Linked DNA regions of Posidoniimonas corsicana. The protein of the gene in region 1 binds, or shares a complex with, the protein of each later gene. Links are inferred from orthologs where the notes say so. Each region holds a gene or a part of one and is shown on either strand. Other genes may lie near its edges.

Region 1 (9,425 bases):
GAGGCCCGCGAGGCGGTGGGCCTGTACATCAAGCGCGACGAGTTTCCCGACAAGCTGTTCGCCCCGCCGAAGCGGACCACCTTTATCGAGGACGGCGCCAACCCGATCTACGACAAGGAGATGCGGAGCGAGATCTTCGCCCAGGGCACGCTGATGCTCCGGCTGGTGATCCAGATCTCGATGGGCCTGGCGCTGCCGATCATGGCGGTCTGCCTGTACATGTACATGAACCTGGCGCCGTGGTACATCGCGTACGTTCTGCTGTTCAACATGCTTGTGGGACCGGTGTTCTCGGCCGGCAGCGTCTGCAACGAGCGAGAACGCCAGACCCTCGACCTGCTGCTCACGACGCTCATCACCCCCTGGCAGATGCTGTGGGGCAAGCTGCTGAGCGGGCTGCGGGTGTCGGTAGTGTTGACCTCGTTCCTGCTGTGGCCGGTGCTACTAGCGTGCCTGATGCCGCTGGACTACTGGAACAACCTGCCGACCATGGCGGGCTACCTGCTGGTTACGGCGCTGGCGTGCCTGACCACCGCGTTCACGGCGCTCTTCTGCTCGACCATCTACCGCAAGACGTCCAGCAGTTTGATGACCACCTACGTGCTGATTTTGACGATGTTCGTGGCGCCGCTGGCTGCGCGGTTTTTTTCCGACACGTTCTTCCAGGACACGGCCGGCGCCCGGGTAGTGCACGCGGTCAGCAGCGTCAGCCCGTTCGCCGCGGTGTTCGCGCTGCCGCTCGACATCGAGCACTCCAACGACCGGTCGGACGCGGCGGTGCAGCAGGCCATCGGCGACATGGGCGTGTTCTACGGGTACGTCGGCTGGACGGTGCTGTACAACGCGGCGTTGCTGCTGCTGATCATGTGGCTGTTCCACGCCCGCTGGCGGGTGTCCGAGTAGCGGCGTGCGCGGGTAGGGCGCGGCGATTTACCGGGGTGGATTGCCCGCCGGGCGGGGCTGTGCGATAACGCTAGCAACGCCGACGCAAGGAGCCGAAGTTGTCTACGCCAGCCGATCAGAACGCCAGCCGGGGCCAAGCGCCCACTCAGGATGAGTTGAACCTGGAGCACTACGCCGCCCGGTTGGAGCGGCCCGTGCTGATGAAGGCGCCCGACTTCCAACGCGGCGACCGGCTGCGTCACGTGGTGTTCTCCGGCCAGTTCACCCCGGCCATGCTGTCCGAGCTGGCCGAGACCGCCGACATGATCCGGCTGCTCTCCAAGAGCCGCGGCGGGCAGGACTTTCTGCGGAACCTGCTGTCGCACCGCCGCGCAATGCTGTACTTCACCCAGCCCTCGACGCGGACGTTCTTGTCGTTCATGGCGGCCTGCCAGATCCTGGGGATTACCTGCAACGAGGTCCGCGACCCGAGCACCTCGTCCGAGACCAAGGGCGAGACCCGCTTCGATTCAATCCGGATGTTCTCCAGCTACTTCGACCTGATCATCATGCGGTCGCCGGTGGCCAAGTTGGCCGAGTCGTGCGCGTACCTGATGAACGACCTGGAGCGGAGTGGTCAGCGCAGCGTGCCCCTGATCAATGCCGGCAGCGGCGCCGACGAGCACCCCACCCAGGCGCTGTTGGACATCTACACGCTGCAGCGGACGTTCAACTTCGAGAACCCGCGTGACTCGCCCGGCGGCGACAAGCTGGAGCGTCTGCGGCAGATGCCCGGCTACGGCGACCTGACCAAGGGCCTCGAGAACAAGACTTACGCCTTCTGCGGCGACATCGGCCGCGGCCGCACGGTCCGCTCGCTGGCAATGCTGCTGGCCGCCTACGAAGGCGTGCGGCTGGTGTTCATTTCGCCGGACCACCCGAAGCTCCGCATCCGCGAGGACCTGAAGCAGCGGCTCGCCGACCGTGGCGTGCCGGTGTACGAGCTCGACTCGTTCGAGGCCCACCTGGACGGCAAGCCGGTGATCGAGCAGGTCGACGCGCTCTACATGACGCGGGTGCAGAAGGAGCACGACGACCCCGAGGACGCCGAGTCGATGGCCGCCATCGACACCCTCAAATACCGGCTGACCCCAGAACTGGTTGCACGGATGCGGCTGTACACCCCCATCCTGCACCCGTTCCCGCGCGACCAGCACTTCGGCGAGATCCCCCCCGAGGTCGACGACGACCCCCGCGCCATGTACTTCCGCCAGGCCCGCAACGGCATGTGGGTCCGCGCGGCGCTGCTGGCGCACGTGATGGACGTCGACCACGCCATCGCCCGCCACTTCTTTGAGACCTACCGCGAGCGGCACGTCTACAACGACTAGCCCCCAGGAGCGAGCACATGGCCCGCTCGCCCGCGCGTGTCCGGCTGCTGATCGACGGTTACAACCTGCTGCACGCCACCGACGTGCACGGCGCCGACGCCCTGGCAGGCACGCTGCAGGGCGCACGCGAGGCGTTGCTGTCATTCCTGGCCTCACGGCTGACAAAGCGCGAGCGGAAGCGTGCGGTGATTGTGTTCGACGCCGCCGGCGCGCCGCCCGGGCTGCCCGACCAGTACACGTACGAGGGCGTCCACGTGCTGTTCGCGCGCCGCTACGCGGACGCCGACGCCATGCTCGAGGCCCTGATCGAAGCGGACCGGGCGCCCAAGGAACTGCTTGTGGTGTCCGGGGACCGCCGCGTGCAGAGGGCAGCGCGGAGCCGCGGAGCCGCCTGGCGGGACAGCTCCGACTGGAACCGCGAGCTCCTCCGCCGCCCGGCCCACCCGGTCTCCGCGCCGCCTGTATCCACTCCGGAGAAGCCCGCAGACATCGGCGACGCCGACTACTGGGTCAACGAGTTCTCTCAGCCGCTGCCGCCCGACGAGGCCGCGCCGGAGCCCGCCCCGCCGGCGCGGTCCGGAGCGGGCGACCCGGCGTCCGAATCGCCCGCGTCACCGCCGCGTGGGGAGAAGCCGGACGAGAGTTCGGGAAATCCCTTCCCGCCAGGCTACGCAGAAGATTTGGCGGCGGAGCTCGAAAAACCGGCACGACGCCACCCCCCACGGGGGTAGGCCACCCGCCCAGCCGGCGCATCTGTCCCAGTACGCGCGCGCGTCCGGTCCCGTGTGCGGTCATCCCCCCGGCCGCCATTTCTGTGCTGCGCTGTGGATCTCCAGGTCCGCCGCGGCGCGCATCTGATGACCTACTTTTTGTCATCAAACACATTTTAGCGCAGGGATTTCGTGATCCCACGCGCTGACCTCTGCGACCCGCGCGGGAGAAGACGGTGGAAGACAACGAACTGCTGAACGACTTCGTCATCGAGTCCAAAGAGCACCTGGCCGACGTTGAGAACCAGTTCCTGGCCATCGAGGAGCAGGGCGCCAACATCGACGTGGACCTGATCAACGAGGTGTTCCGCGCCATCCACTCCATCAAGGGCGCGGCGGGTTTCCTGGGGCTGACCACGGTCAACGACCTGGCCCACAGCCTCGAAAACCTGCTGAACATGATGCGCAATCGCGAGCTGGCGCCCACGTCGGCCATCGTGGACGTCATGCTCAAGGCCGCGGACACGCTCACCTCGATGATCGACGACGTTCACAACTCGTCGACCTACGACATCAGCCACCACGTCGAGTCGCTCGAAGCGATCGCTGTCGGCGCCGAGGCCCCGACCGCCGCCGCCCCGGCCGCCCCACCCGAACCGGTCGCCGACGAGGCGGCCCCGTCGACGGAGCTGACGCTCGACGAGCAGATCGAAGCCGCCATCGCCGCCAAGCTGGCGGCGAAGAACGCGGCCAAGGCCGCCGAGGCGCCTCAACCCGCCGCATCTCCCGCCCCCCCCGAACCCCCGCAGGCGAAGCCCATGGCAGAGGAATCCAGCAAGCCGTCGCCGACGGCGGACGCCAACATCCGCGTGTCGGTGACCGTCCTCGACAGCCTCATGAACCTGGCGGGCGAGCTCGTGCTCAGCCGCAACCAGCTGATGCAGGCGGTCGCCTCGGAGGAGCGGTCGGGCCTCGAGGCCACCTCCGCACGCATCGACCAGGTGACCAGCGAGCTGCAAGAGGCGATCATGCAGACCCGCATGCAGCAGATCGGCTCGGTCTTCAGCCGGTTCCCGCGGGTTGTGCGCGACCTCAGCGCCAAGCTCGGCAAGCAGTGCGAGCTGGAGATCGAGGGCAAGGAGGTCGAGGTCGACAAGACGATTGTCGAGGCGATCGGCGACCCGCTCACCCACCTGATCCGCAACTCGGTCGACCACGGCCTGGAGTCGCCGGACGCGCGGGTCAAGAACGGCAAGCCGGCCAGCGGCAAGATCGAGCTCCGCGCCTGCTACCAGGCCGGCAAGGTCCGCATCGAGATCAACGACGATGGCGGCGGCATCAACCCGGCCGTGCTCAAAGAGAAGGCGGTCTCCAAGGGGGTCATCACCCAGGAGAAGGCCGACCAGATGGGAGACCGCGAGGCGGTCCGGCTGATCTTCGCACCGGGCTTCTCCACCGCCAAAGAGGTAACCGACGTCAGCGGCCGCGGCGTCGGGATGGACGTCGTGCGGACGAACATCGCCAAGCTGGGCGGCACGGTCGACGTCGAGTCGGTGCTCGGCAAAGGCACCAGCATCATCGTCACCCTGCCGCTGACGCTGGCCATCATCCCTTCGCTCATCATCCAGGCGGGCGGGGACCGCTTCGCGATCCCCCAGGTCAACATCGCCGAGCTGGTCCGCGTCCGCGAGAGCGAACGCGAAACCAAGCTGGGCCGCGTCAAGAACGCCGAGGTGCTCCGCCTGCGGGGCAGCCTGCTGCCGCTGGTGCGTCTGAACGAGGCCCTCAACTGCGGCGGACCAGAGGAAGACGAGCACAACAAGACCGGCGCCACCAACATCATCGTCGTCGACACCGGGCAGACCCGCTTCGGGCTGGTGGTCGACGCGCTGCACGACTCGGAGGAGATCGTGGTCAAGCCGCTCGGCCGGCACCATAAGAACTGCCGCACGCTGGCCGGCGCCACGATCCTCGGCGACGGGCACGTCGCGCTGATTCTGGACATCGCCGGCATCGCCGCTCACCAGGACCTGCGCACCGACGAGGAGCTGCAGGCGGCCGCCGACAAGCACGCTGAGCAGTCGAACGAGGAGACCGACGAGCAGGCCGTGATGCTGTTCGAGAACGGCCCGGGCGAGCAGTTCGCCGCCCCGATGGCCCTGATCGCCCGCATCGAGCGGATCCGCACCGACCAGATCGACACGGTCGCCGGGCAGGAGGTGCTGCAGTACAAGAGCACCACGCTGCCGCTGCTGCGGCTGGAGAACTGCATCCGTGCGACGCCGCCCGGGCCGATGGACCGGGCTTACGTCGTGGTGTTCGAGGTGCGGGGGCGAGAGGTCGGCCTGATCGCCCCGGTCCTGCACGACATCACCAACGTCACGACCAACATCGACACCGCGACCTTCAGCGAGCAGGGCGTGGTTGGCTCGCTCGTGCGGAACGACAAGACCGTGCGTCTGATCGACTTCTACGAGATCACCCAGCTCTCTCACCCCGAGTGGTTCCTGGGCGACGAGCCCGCCGGCTACGCCGACGACGCGCTGCCGCCGCTGGTGCTGCTGGCAGAGGACTCGACGTTCTTCCGCACCCAGGTGCAGAAGATGTTCGAGGACAAGGGCTACCGGGTCGAGGCCTGCGAGGACGGACAGGTCGCGTGGGACAAGCTGGCCAGCGGCGAGTACGCGCCGGACGTCGTGGTGACGGACATCGAGATGCCCAACATGGACGGCTTCCAGCTCTGCCAGAAGATCCGCGACTCGGCCCAGTTCCGCGACCTGCCGGTCATCGCGCTGACCTCGCTGGCCGGGACGTCGGACATCCAGCGGGGCATCGAGGTCGGCATCGACGACTACCAGATCAAGATGGACCGCGAGAAGCTGCTCAACTCCCTACGCAACTTTGTCGACCACGGCGTCGACCGCAACAAGAATCAGTCCCAGCTCGTGGAGGCCTAGACCGTGACCACCGCCATCCTAGAAAACACCACCGCCCGCGTCGGCGAGCGGCAGTTCGCCACGTTCTACCTCGGCGAGATGCTGTTCGGCGTCGACATCGCCGCGGTCCAGGAGATCAACCGCCAGGTCAACATCACCGCGGTGCCGAACGCGCCGGCCCACGTCCGCGGAGTGATAAACCTGCGTGGCGAGGTCGCCACCGTGATCGACCTCCGCACCGTGCTGGGCATGCCCCCGGCCGAGGAGTCGCGCGACGCCCGCAACCTGATCGTCGCGTCCCAGGGCGAGGCGATCGGCCTGTGGGTCGACCGCATCTCCGACATCCTGACCCTTAAGGCGGACGAGATCTCCCCGGCGCCGGCCAACGTCGACGGCATCGACGGCCGGTTCTTCCAGGGGGTCCACACCCTGGAGACCGACATCGTTGTGCTGCTGGACGTCGAGCAGGTCTTGGCTGACCGCGACTAGCAGGGCCGCCACCCCACAGGCCCCGCTCCCGCTCTGCGACCCGTTTCCCCATCCTCCCCTTCAGAGCTAACCCGACAATGAAGATTCGCACTAAGCTGACCCTCGGCTTCCTGGCGTGCGGCCTCGTGCCTCTGTCGATCGCCGCTGTGACGAGCTACCTGGCGGCTTCCAGCGCCATGCACGCCGTGCAGACGCACGCGGTCGCCGACATGCGCGCCAAGGCGACCGCGGTCGTTGAGGTCCAGCGGGCCTTGAAGACCCGTCAGGTCGAAGCCTACTTCCGTCAGATCCGGGACCAGGCCCTAACCTTCGCCGAAAACCGCATGATCGTCGGCGCGATGCGCGAATTCCCCACGCGGCTCGGCTCGTACCGCGAGCAGGCGGGCCTGACCGAAGAGGACCTGCCGCGGCTGCGTGACGAGCTGGCGTCGTACTACCAGGGCGACTTCAGCGACGAGTACCGCGCGCAGAACAGCGGCGCCGACCCAGACGCCGGCAGACTCCTCGCCGCGCTGGACGACGATTCACTCGCCCTGCAGCACGCCTACATCAAGGCCAACCAAAACCCGCTGGGCTCCAAGCACCTGCTGGACGCCGCCGACACAGACACCGACTACGGGCAGCTCCACAAGATGGTGCACCCGGTGGTCCGCGACTACCTCGACAAGTTTGGCTACTACGACATCTTCCTCGTCGACGCCGAGACCGGGGACATCGTGTACTCCGTGTTCAAGGAGCTGGACTACACCACCTCGCTGATCGACGGCCCGTACGCCCAGACCAACTTCGGCGAGTGCTTCCGCCAGGCGCGCAGCCTGAGCAAGGGCGAGTACGCGTTCGTCGACTTCGAGCAGTACACGCCCAGCTACGAGGCGCCGGCCAGCTTCATCGGAGCGCCGGTCTATGACGGCGACGAGCTGCTCGGCGTGGCCATGTTCCAGATGCCGGTCGACCGGATCTGCGACCTGATGGCCTCGCGGGACGGGATGGGTGAGACCGGCGAGGCGATCCTCGTCGGCCCCGACTTCAAGATGCGCAGCAACTCGCACCTGCAGCCGGATACCCACAGCCTGGCGGCCTCGTTCCGCACCCCCGCTGCCGGCAGCGTCAAGAGCGACGCCGTGAAGGCCGCCCTCGCCGGCGAAACCGGCGCCGCCGTAGTGACCGACTACCGCGGTGAGGAGACGCTCATCGCGTACGGCCCCGTCGACGTGCTGGGGGTCCGTTGGACCCAGTCTTCAAAGATCGACACGTCCGAGGCGTTCACCGCGGCGCGTGAGATGCAGCAGACGGCCGCCGCGGCCACCGCCCGGATGCTCGCTACCTCCCTGGCGATCCTCGCCGTGTCCGCGGTCGTGGTGCTGGGCGTCGCGTACCTGTTCGTGCGGCTGCTGGTCACGCCGATCAACAAGATGGTCGACGCCGCCCGTGTGATCGCCGAGGGGGAAGCCGACCTCACCAAACGCCTCGATCTGAAGAGCTCCGACGAGCTGGGAGAGCTGGGGCACTGGTTCGACGTGTTCATCGGCCGGGTCCAGAAGATCATCGCCCTGGTCGCCGGCAACAGCCTCACGCTTAGCGGCGCCGCCGAGGAGCTTGGCGTCACGAGCGATTCGCTCGCCTCCGGCGCCGAGAGCACCACGATGCAGAGCGCCACCGTCGCTTCGGCTGCCGAGCAGATGGCGGCCAACATGAAGCAGGTCGCCGCCGCCAGCGAAACCATGTCAACCAACATCCGCTCGGTCGCCGCGTCGACGGATCAGATGACCTCGACCATCACCGAGATCGCCCAGAACGCCGAGCAGTCTGCCAAGGTGGCCGACGAGGCCGCCCGCCTGGCCGAGGTCAGCAACCAGAAGGTCGGGGGGCTCGGCGAGGCCGCCGACCAGATCGGCAAGGTGATCGAGGTGATCCAGGACATCGCCGAGCAGACCAACCTGCTGGCCCTGAACGCGACGATCGAGGCCGCTCGCGCCGGAGAGGCCGGCAAGGGGTTCGCCGTGGTCGCCACCGAGGTCAAAGAACTCGCCAAGCAGACCGCGCTGGCGACCGAGGAGATCCGCGGCCGTATCGAGGGAATCCAGTCCTCAAGCGTCGAAGCGGTTGGCGCCATCCACGAGATCACCGGCGTGATCAACCGCGTCAACGAGGTCGCCCGCACCATCGCCTCCGCGGTTGAGGAGCAGAGCATCACTACCAAGGACATCGCCGCCACCGTGGCAGACACCGCTACCGCCGCCGACGCCGTCTCGCAGGGGGTTGGCGAATCGGCCGCGGCCAGCGAGGAGATCACCCGCAGCATCGTCGGCGTTGACACAGGCGCCAAGCAGACTTCCGACGCGGCTTCTGAGACCCGGCAAGCGGGCGGGTCGGTGGCGCAGCTCGCCACCGAGTTGCAGTCGCTGGTCAGCCAGTTCAAGACCTGATCCCAACGACGCCGCCTCGCCCCCTTCCCGCGGGGCGCGGCGGCCCCTTGATTCGACCGCCGAAACGGCTTGATCGACAACACGAGCACCACGATGAGCAACCGCCCGCCACTCAAGGTCCTGGTCGTGGACGACTCGGCCTTGTACCGCAAGATCGTCCGCGACGTGCTCTCCGGCATCGAGGGCGTTGAGGTCGTCGGCGCCGCGAACAACGGCGTCATGGCGCTGGAACGGATCAACCAACTCCGCCCCGACGTGGTTACGCTGGACGTCGAGATGCCCCAGCTCGACGGCCACGGCGTGCTGAAACGGCTGGCCGGACAGCAGAACGCCCCCAAGGCGATCATGGTCAGCGCGTTCACCGCCCAGGGCGCCCAGTCGACCAACGCGGCGCTCCGCGAGGGGGCGTTCGATTTCATCCTGAAGCCCGCCACCAAGTCACTCGAGATGAGCGTGCAACAACTCCGCCGGGACCTGATCCCCAAGATTGAGGCCTGCCGCGGCGTCGCCGCTCGCCCGACAAGCGCCGTGCCGACCCGCGCGCCGCTGCGTGCGGCGCCAACCGGCCCGGCCCCGATGCCCGTCCGCCGC
Region 2 (8,848 bases), on another replicon or contig:
CCACCGAGCTGTACGCGGCCGGGTACTCGTTGCTGCAGAACGCCGCGGCGATCTGCGTGTCGAACAGGTTGGCGGGCGGCGCGCCGACCGCGGTCAGCGAGAAGTTGAGCTCCTCACGCGCCGCGTGGGCGATGGTGATGTGGTCGCCCTCGGCCAGCAGCCGCCAGAACGGCCGCATGTCCGCGATGGGCTGCGGGTCGATCACCGCCATCAGGTCTTCCGAGGCGACCTGCACCAGGCACAGCTCTGGGCGGAACGTGTCCTCGGAGACGAATTCCGTGTCGAACCCAATCTGCTTGGCGCCGCGGAGCTTCTCCAGCACCTCGGCCAGATGGGCGTCGCTCTTTACGTGTTCGTAAGACAAGGGTTCTCTGTCGAGTTGTGCGGACGCCTACGGCCTGGGGAAACCCGAATTATGCCGGACGGCGCGGCCGTTAGGAAGAGCCGACCGGCGTCGCTGAGTTGATTGCGTGGGGATCCTTAGAACGTCCGCCAGCCGACCACCGCCAGCACCGGCAGCAGGATCAGGCAGCTGTAGGCCATGTAGCCGAAGAAGCTCGGCATCTTGACGCCCGACTTCTCGGCGATCGCCTTGACCATGAAGTTCGGCCCGTTGCCGATGTAGGTCATGGCGCCCATGAATACCGCGCCCAGGCTGATGGCCGTGAGGGTGTTCACGTCAACGCCGGCGGTTGCCCCTCCCACCCCGGGAACCTGAGCCGTCTTGAAGAACACCAGGTACGTGGGCGCGTTGTCCAACACGCTGGAGAGCCCGCCGGTCACCCAGTAGAACCGCGACGGCGAGTTCAGGAAGTTGGCTTCCAGGTACTCGCCGTTGAGGCCCAGGATCTGCAGCGCCGGTTGCATGCAGATAAAAATGCCGATGAACAGCGCCGCCACCTCTTGGATCGCGTGGTAGTTGAAGGTGTTCGCCTTGCGGACCGCGTTGGACCCCAACGCCAGCGAGAGCGCCACCAGGCCTAGCTGCACCAGCTCCCGCAGGTACAGCCACGGGTGCCAGTCGGTGCCAGGCACGGTCTTCGACGGGTCGAGGAACGCCACCGCCGCCACCACGCCCAGCAGCAGCGGGCCGTTGAGCCCCAGCCCCATATACTTCATGTGGCGGATCTTGCGGATGTCGCGGGTGATGTCGGCCTCGGTCTCGCGGCGATAGTACACCAGCTCGTCCAGCAGCAGGTAGACTACCAGCAGCAGGCCATTGCACAGCAGCCAGGCCGGCCACAGGCTCATCGTCCAGAAAAAGTCCACGCCCGCCAGGTAGCCCAAGAACAACGGCGGGTCGCCGATCGGCAGCAGGCAGCCGCCGCAGTTGCAGACAATAAAGATGAAGAACACCACCGTGTGCACCACGTGCTTTCGTTCGCTGTTGGTCTCCAGCAGCGGGCGGATAAACAGCATCGCCGCGCCGGTGGTGCCGATAAAGCTGGCCAGTAGCCCGCCCGCGCCCATAAAGATGGCGTTGGTCATCGGGTTGGCCTGCAGGTCGCCCTCGATGCGGATGCCGCCGCAGATGGTGTACAGGCTGAACAGCAGCACGATGAACGGCACGTACTCCTGAGCGACCGCGTTGCCCAGGATGGCGGTGATCTCTTCCCAGTTGAAACCGGTGGCGTCGTAGTCGGCCACGTAGTGGGCGGGGAAGTGGCCTTCGATCGGCTTCTCGTGCAGGAATCCATAGTAGGCCAGTGTCAGCAGACCGAGCACCGTCGCGAGCTGGAACCGGTGCAGGTTCGACTCCCACCAGTGCTCCGTGAACGGGATCAGCGGCAGCACCGCGATAGCGCCCAGCAGCAGCACAAACGGGATGACGGTCCAGACCGGCGGGGCGACAATGTCCGCCTCGGCGCCGTGGGAGTCGGCGGCCCCGTGAGCGTCGCCCTCAACCGCGTGCGAGTCGGCAGCGTGAGGGTCGGCCGCGTGGGCGTCGGTGGCGTGCGCGTCCGTCGCGTGGGCGGCGCTGCTCGCGACGATGAGCTCGGTGGCCTTCTGCGGCAATCCCGCAATCAGCGTGCCGACATAGACGACCGCCAACAACACAATCGCGCCGACAACTTTGCCACCGCCGCTGGCGGCGTGGTGGGACTCGTGAGACATTTCCGACTTCGATCCATTGGTAGGACTCCCCCAGATTCTCCAGGCGGGAGTGTCGGTTAAAGGTAACGGCCGGTCTGACATTCGTCTATCGGAGTTGCCCTGACGCTCAGGTGGAGGTCAGGTAGGGAACGCGACGTCATGACGCACATCAGGCAAGCGTAGGACCCAACTGGCCGGCAGCGCTCAAGCGCAGGGTGCGGTCTGGCGAATGCGTCTCGCGGCCCAACCGCTCCCATCGGTACAATCGCGCCGACCGCATCCCTCGACACCAAGAGCCCGCCCCGTGCCGCTAAGCAACTGGCGCCGTCCGCCGCTGAGCCTGCTGGTCAGCGTCCGCTCCACCAGTGAGGCCGCCGCCGCCCTCGCCGGCGGCGCGGAGGTAATCGACGTCAAGGAGCCGGCGCGCGGAGCGCTAGGCCGAGCCGACGCTGAGGTGGTGCGTTCCATCGCGCGGCTCGTAGGCAGCCGGCGTCCCGTGACCGCCGCGGCGGGGGACCTCGGCGAGCTCGCCCCAGCGGAGCTCGCCGCCTGGGCGGACGAGTCGACCGCCTGCCTGGTGAAGGTGGGCGTCAACCTGCCGGTGACGCAGTCGGCGGTCGAGATGCTGACAGCGCTCCGCGGTGCCCTGCCGCCCGGCATCGGGCTCGCGCCCGCCTTGTACGCCGACGCCGACCACGCGCCACCCAACGCCCAACTGCTCGCTCGGCTGCAAGCCGCCGCCTCCGCTCGCTGGCTGGTGGTGGACACCGCTGACAAGTCGGGGCCAGCCCTAACCGGGCTGTGGAGGTGCGACCAATTGTCGCAGCTCATCGGCGACGCCGGCCGCGCGGGCCTGCGGCTGGTGCTGGCGGGCGGCGTCACGGCGCAGCATGTCGCCACGCTCGGGGCCTCGCTCCCCGACCTGCTAGGCGTGCGCGGCGCGGTGTGCGAGGGGGGACGCGGCGGCTTGGTGAGGGAAGAACTGGTCGCCGAGTTCGCCGCCGCGGCCGCAACGGCGCGGCGTTCGCATGCGTTAATCGGCCCTTAGGCGCAGCGGAAAAAACTTGACATCCGCATCGCAATCCCGATACTCGGCGATAGTGGTGTGACCAACAGGGCCTCCCCGAACCGCGCAGGGCGTCGTTGATCGCTCGGTGCGGGTCGTTTACTTTTCAGCCAGGCGGCCGGCCTTGTTGCAGCGGTTTCTAGACCGCGAAGCCATCGCGTATGCGGACCGGTATCGCGCCGGGGCCGCGGCAGCTCCCGGGCATCGGACGCCGGGGGCTTCACGAGAGGGATCCTCAGGATGGCGCACAGCGGCCGTGCGCTTCGGGACCGAACGTCCCGGGCGGCGCCGCTAAAACTGTGAGGACAACGACTGTGCAACGTTCTGTGCTAGACGCGATTCGCGATGGTGACTGGGACTACGAACCCGATGAGGTAAGCGACGCGGTGCACTCCGCGACGGTCGCCCTGCCGGGCAGCCGGGAGAAGATTGGCGTTCTCGCCGAACGGGCGGAGCGCGGCCTGCCGCTGTGGCACGGCGCCGACCGGCTGACCTACGAGGAAGTGAAGGACCCCTCCCAGTTCGAGGGGGGCTGATTGCTCTCTGCGGCAGAACTCTAACGCTCCGGTGTGACGCGCCGTGGAAGCGTCCCGGAGAACAGGCGGCGGCCCATGCAAGGGCTGCTGGCGCGCGGGGCGGCCTACCGGCTCGTCACGGGCCGGGTTACACTGGCGTCTCAATCGTCACTACCGGCGCCTTCAAGACGGATCGCCCCGATGCCCCAATTCGACGTCACGGTTCCCCACGGCCAGTCCAAGGACGACGCGCACGAGCGTCTGAAGAGCTTCTCCGAGAAGGTCAAGGAACACTACGCCGACATGGTGAAGGATGTCGAGCAGCAGTGGGAGGGCGACACCCTGCACTTCGGCTTCAAGACGATGGGCGTCGGCATCAAGGGCGACCTGGTGGTCAACGAGAACGACGTCCGCGTCCGCGGCGACCTGCCGTTCACCGCCATGATGTTCAAGGGCAAGATCGAGTCCGCCTTGCGGGACGAGATCACCCGCCTGCTGGGTTAACTCCCCGGCGTTCCGCCCCCTTTTCTCTCTTTGCGTCCAGCGCTCCGGCCGCCGCGCCGCCCGTGGTCCGGTCGTGACGGCTGTGGCGGATCTGCCCGGCCGCGGTTCCGATTGGGAGCGTCCGACCGCCGTTGGGCCCATGTTGCCGCAACTTTGGTTGACTGCCCCCGGAAGCGACCTACGGTTCGTTGAGACAAATCTCGGCGCAGGCGTGTGCCCCCCGGCGCAACGCCCCGCAGCACCTGCCCTTGAATCGCGAACTACTGCGAGGAGCTTCCGAAGATGAGTACACGAGTTCTAGTGGCCGACGATTCGAGCACGATGCGGAAGATCATCCTCCGCTCGCTCAACGCGGTAGGGGTGCCCAGCGCGATCGAGGCCGCCGACGGCGAAGAAGCCATCAACGCCTTCAAGCCGGGCGAGTTTGACCTGGTCCTGACCGACTGGAACATGCCGCGGAAGAACGGCCTGGAGGTGATCCAGGAGATCCGCAAGCAGGACACCAACGTCACGATCATCATGGTCACGACCGAGGCCGAGAAGTCGCGCGTGCTGGAGGCCATCCAGGCCGGCGTCTCGGACTACCTGGTCAAGCCGTTCACGGCCGACACGCTCCGCGAGAAGCTCGAGAAGCACGGCTGCTAGTTCGGAGCATTGGTTGGAGGGCGCTGGTTCAGTGGCGCCGACCGGACAACTGAGTTGAAACGCAAAAAGGCGGCTGCCCCGCGGGGCAGCCGCCTTTAGTTTTTTGCCGATCTGAGGGAGGGCTCGGCCCCGGACAAACTAGCGCCCAGCGCCCTCCAGCCAGCGCCTACTTGGCGTACTCGGCGTTGAAGAACTCTTTGCTCTCGTCGATCGAGGGCTTGATGGTCCGGGCGCCTTCCTTCCAGTTGGCGGGGCAGACCTCGCCGTTCTTCTCGAAGTACTGCAGCGCCTCGACCATGCGGAGCGCCTCGTCGATGCTGCGGCCCAGCGGCAGGTCGTTCACCACCTGGTGACGCACGACGCCGTCCTTGTCGATCAGGAACAGGCCCCGCAGCGCCACGCCGCCGTCCAGCAGCACGTCGTAGTCGCGGGCGATCTGCTTGCTGAGGTCGGCCACCAGCGGGTAGCCGGTCTTGCCGATGCCGCCCGCGTCACGCGTGGTCTGCGTCCACGCGAAGTGCGAGAAGTGGCTGTCGACCGAGCAGCCGAGGATCTGCACGCCCTTCTCCTCGAACTTGGCGGCCGCGTCGGAGAACGCGATGATCTCGGTCGGGCAGACGAAGGTGAAGTCCAGCGGGTAGAAGAACAGCAGCACGTACTTGCCGCGGTAGTCCGACAGCTTCAGTTCCTTGAACGTCCCGTCCGGCATGACCGCCTGGGCGGTGAAATCGGGGGCTTCTTTCTGGACGAGAACGCTCATCGGGGGGACCTCACGTAGGGGGGTGCAGGGAGGGGATTCGTATTGTCCGGGCCCGGCGCCGCCGGCCCGTCTCGCCAGTTTACGGGGCTCTGCCGCGCCAGCAAGGGGCCCGCGTCCGCATAGCTGCCATGCGTCCGCCGCATCGACCGGCGCCGAGCGCGGAGGCCTTACCAAGCGACGCCGCGGCGTTGCAGCTCGCCCGCCAGCTGCTCGGTCGACTCGAAGCGGACCGCGTCGATCCCGCACGCCGCCGCCCCCGCGACGTTCTCCGCCCGGTCGTCGGTGAAGAACAGCTCGCCCAGTTCGCAGCCCGCCTGTTCGGCGGCCAGGCGGTAGATGCTGGGGTCCGGCTTCATCGCGCGGGCGTCGAAGCTCGTGACGTGCAGCTCGAACGCGTCGTTGAGCTGCGGGTAGCGCCCGTCGGTCAGGAACGGCCAGTGCACCGCGTTGGTGTTCGACAGGATGCCCAGCCGGTGGCCCGCCGCCGCCAACGCTGCGACCAGCTCCATCGACTCCGGGATCGGCTCGAAGATGTCGCTGCAGGCCAGCTCGAGCTCGGCGCGGTCGGGCGCCGACCTGGTGGCGTCGCAGAACCAGGCGAAGTACTCGTCCGGGGTCAGCTGCCCGCACTCGAACCGCCACTGCACGTCGGCGGGGGTGCCGGTGGCCATGGCCGCCTCGCGGACCACGCCCTCTTCAACACCGGCGGCGGCCGCCATCTGGCGGACCATGCGGTCGTTGCAGAACCGGATCAGGACGTTGCCGAGATCAAAATAGAGGAACTTAGGCGTCATGCGGGGCATCCTACCGCCGCGCCGCCGATCCGTCACCGGCCCGGTCACGCGGCGCGACGGCTCTCACGCTCGTGGCGCCAGTCGATCGCGCGGTCGCTGGCGTCCTCCAGCCGGCGGTGCGACGCCCAGCCGAGGTAGCCCCCCGCGATCAACGCGGCCAGGAACATCCGCGGGCGGTAGAACACCAGGTACCCCAGCAGCTGGTTGACGCCACGGCCAACGATGCCCAACGCGTTGGTCCCTTCGGGCAGCAACGCGACCCGCGGGATGGGGTTGGGCAGCACGCCGGCGGCGCCCAGTTCGCTCACGTAGCGGTGGTCGGTCAGCACCCGCACCGCCTCGGACGCCGGCAGCCGGCCCCCGTGCAGGCGGGTCCGTAGGATGAGGCTCTGCACCGCGAAGTCGCCCTTGGCGGCGTTTGCGTCGGCATGCTCAACCGCTCCGGGCGGGGCCACCCTCTGCAGGAGCGCCCGCAGGTGCACGCCCGCCGACGCGCCGCCGATCAGGATGCCGGCGGTCGCCATGAGCGACCACATGCTCTCGAACGTGATCCACTCGCGGCAGTACAGGAACGTGACCACCGCGGTGGCCAGCGCCAGCGGCGCCGTCTGCCCGAGTACGCCGATCACCACCTCGTCGCCGCCCAGCAGCGTGGCGACCATGCCCCAGGCCTGGTGCAGCACGGCCCAGAACGCGCCCCGCGGCCCGTGCAGCAGCAGGAGCAGGGCGAGCACCACCCACACCACTGGCGGCAGCCGCCGCCAGAGGGGAACCTTCCGGTCCGGTTCGGTGTCGAGGACTCGCATAGGGCGGACTTTAGCGGCCCGCCGCCGCCGGGTTAAGGCCAGTGGGCACGTCGCCCCCAGCGGCCTTTCAGGCTAAAATCGCCGGATTGCCGGCCTCCCGGCGCCCTGACCGAACAGCCCATCCCCAGCTACCAGTCCCCAGTCACCCGCTACCAACCACCGGCCATACTCCTCCCATGCTCAACAAGTACTCCAGCCAGATCACCCAACCCAAGTCTCAGGGCGCCAGCCAGGCCATGCTGTACGGAACCGGCATGAGCGAGGAGGACATGAACCTGCCACAGGTCGGCATCGCCAGCATGTGGTACGAGGGGAACACCTGCAACATGCACCTCTTGGACTTAGCGGGCCAGGTGAAGCAGGGCATGGCGCCCGCCGGGCTGGTCGGCATGCGGTTCAACACCATCGGCGTGTCGGACGGCATCTCGATGGGCACCAGCGGCATGAGCTACAGCCTGCAGTCGCGCGACCTGATCGCCGACAGCATCGAGACCGTGATGCAGGCCCAGTGGTACGACGCGCTGGTCGCCCTGCCCGGCTGCGACAAGAATATGCCCGGCTGCCTGATCGCGATGGGCCGGCTGAACCGCCCGGCGATCATGATCTACGGCGGCACCATCAAGCCCGGGTTCACCAAGAGCGGCGACGGCCAGGAGAAGCGCGACATCGTCTCCGCGTTCCAGTGCTACGGCGAGTGGCTGGCCGGACGCATCACCGAGGAGGAGCGGAAGGACATCGTGCAGCACAGCTGCCCCGGCGCCGGCGCGTGCGGCGGCATGTACACCGCCAACACCATGGCCAGCGCCATCGAGGCGATGGGGATGAGCCTGCCGTACAGCTCCTCGATCCCCGCCGAGCACCCAGACAAGCAGAAGGAGTGCCACGAGGCGGCCCGGGCGATCCGCAAGCTGCTGGAGCTCGACCTCAAGCCGCGCGACATCATGACCCGCGCTGCGTTTGAGAACGCGATGGTGCTGATCATGGCGGTCGGCGGGTCGACCAACGCGGTGCTCCACCTGCTGGCCATGGCCCGCAGCGTCGGCGTCGACCTGTCGATCGACGACTTCCAGAAGGTCAGCGACAAGACGCCCTACCTGGCCGACCTGAAGCCGTCGGGCAGCTTCGTGCAGGAGGACCTGCACTCGGTGGGCGGCACGCCGGCGGTGATGAAGATGCTGCTCGAGGCCGACCTGATCGACGGCTCCTGCATGACGGTCACCGGCAAGACCATCGCCGAGAACCTCGAGAGCCTGACCGGCCTGAAGGAAGGCCAGTCGATCGTCCGCCCGCTCGACAAGCCGCTCAAGGCGACCGGCCACCTCCGCATCATGCGCGGCAACTTCTGCCCCGACGGCGCCGTGGCCAAGATCACCGGCAAGGAGGGCCTGACCTTCACCGGCACGGCCAACTGCTTCGACAGCGAAGAGGACATGCTGCACGCCCTGGAGGACAAGAAGATCAACAGGGGCGATGTCGTGATCATCCGCTACGAGGGCCCCCAGGGCGGCCCCGGCATGCCGGAGATGCTCACCCCCACCAGCGCCATCATGGGTGCGGGCCTGGGCCAGGACGTGGCGATGATCACCGACGGCCGCTTCAGCGGCGGCAGCCACGGCTTCATCGTGGGCCACGTCACGCCCGAGGCCCAGGTCGGCGGCCCGATC

What was found.
Region 2: the proteins of KOR34_RS04775 (region 1) and KOR34_RS22235 are in contact, whole or in part, in a solved structure (PDB 1A0O), measured with the Escherichia coli proteins. The link is inferred for Posidoniimonas corsicana from one-to-one orthologs.

What each region holds. Positions count from the first base shown.
Region 1 is NZ_SIHJ01000001.1:1,256,974-1,266,398, forward strand. The notes cover bases 2,862-6,140. They hold KOR34_RS04775 (hybrid sensor histidine kinase/response regulator), read left to right. Parts: upstream 2,862-3,219; coding sequence 3,220-5,940; downstream 5,941-6,140. Other genes in these bases: KOR34_RS04770 (NYN domain-containing protein), read left to right, coding at 2,862-3,004; KOR34_RS04780 (chemotaxis protein CheW), read left to right, coding at 5,944-6,140. Also shown: KOR34_RS04760 (ABC transporter permease subunit), read left to right, coding at 1-903; KOR34_RS04765 (aspartate/ornithine carbamoyltransferase family protein), read left to right, coding at 1,002-2,273; more of KOR34_RS04770, read left to right, coding at 2,291-2,861; more of KOR34_RS04780, read left to right, coding at 6,141-6,408; KOR34_RS04785 (methyl-accepting chemotaxis protein), read left to right, coding at 6,486-8,834; KOR34_RS04790 (protein-glutamate methylesterase/protein-glutamine glutaminase), read left to right, coding at 8,928-9,425. UniProt on the Escherichia coli protein: Involved in the transmission of sensory signals from the chemoreceptors to the flagellar motors. CheA is autophosphorylated; it can transfer its phosphate group to either CheB or CheY.
Region 2 is NZ_SIHJ01000004.1:231,760-240,607, reverse strand. Bases 3,441-6,142 are described here. They hold KOR34_RS22235 (response regulator), read left to right. Parts: upstream 3,441-4,461; coding sequence 4,462-4,824; downstream 4,825-6,142. Other genes in these bases: KOR34_RS22225 (HAD family hydrolase), read right to left, coding at 5,752-6,142; KOR34_RS22230 (peroxiredoxin), read right to left, coding at 4,991-5,584; KOR34_RS22240 (polyhydroxyalkanoic acid system family protein), read left to right, coding at 3,877-4,179; KOR34_RS22245 (hypothetical protein), read left to right, coding at 3,475-3,696. Outside these bases: KOR34_RS22260 (ribonuclease D), read right to left, coding at 1-364; KOR34_RS22255 (sodium:proton antiporter), read right to left, coding at 481-2,115; KOR34_RS22250 ((5-formylfuran-3-yl)methyl phosphate synthase), read left to right, coding at 2,399-3,142; more of KOR34_RS22225, read right to left, coding at 6,143-6,378; KOR34_RS22220 (hypothetical protein), read right to left, coding at 6,423-7,184; ilvD (dihydroxy-acid dehydratase), read left to right, coding at 7,361-8,848. UniProt on the Escherichia coli protein: Involved in the transmission of sensory signals from the chemoreceptors to the flagellar motors.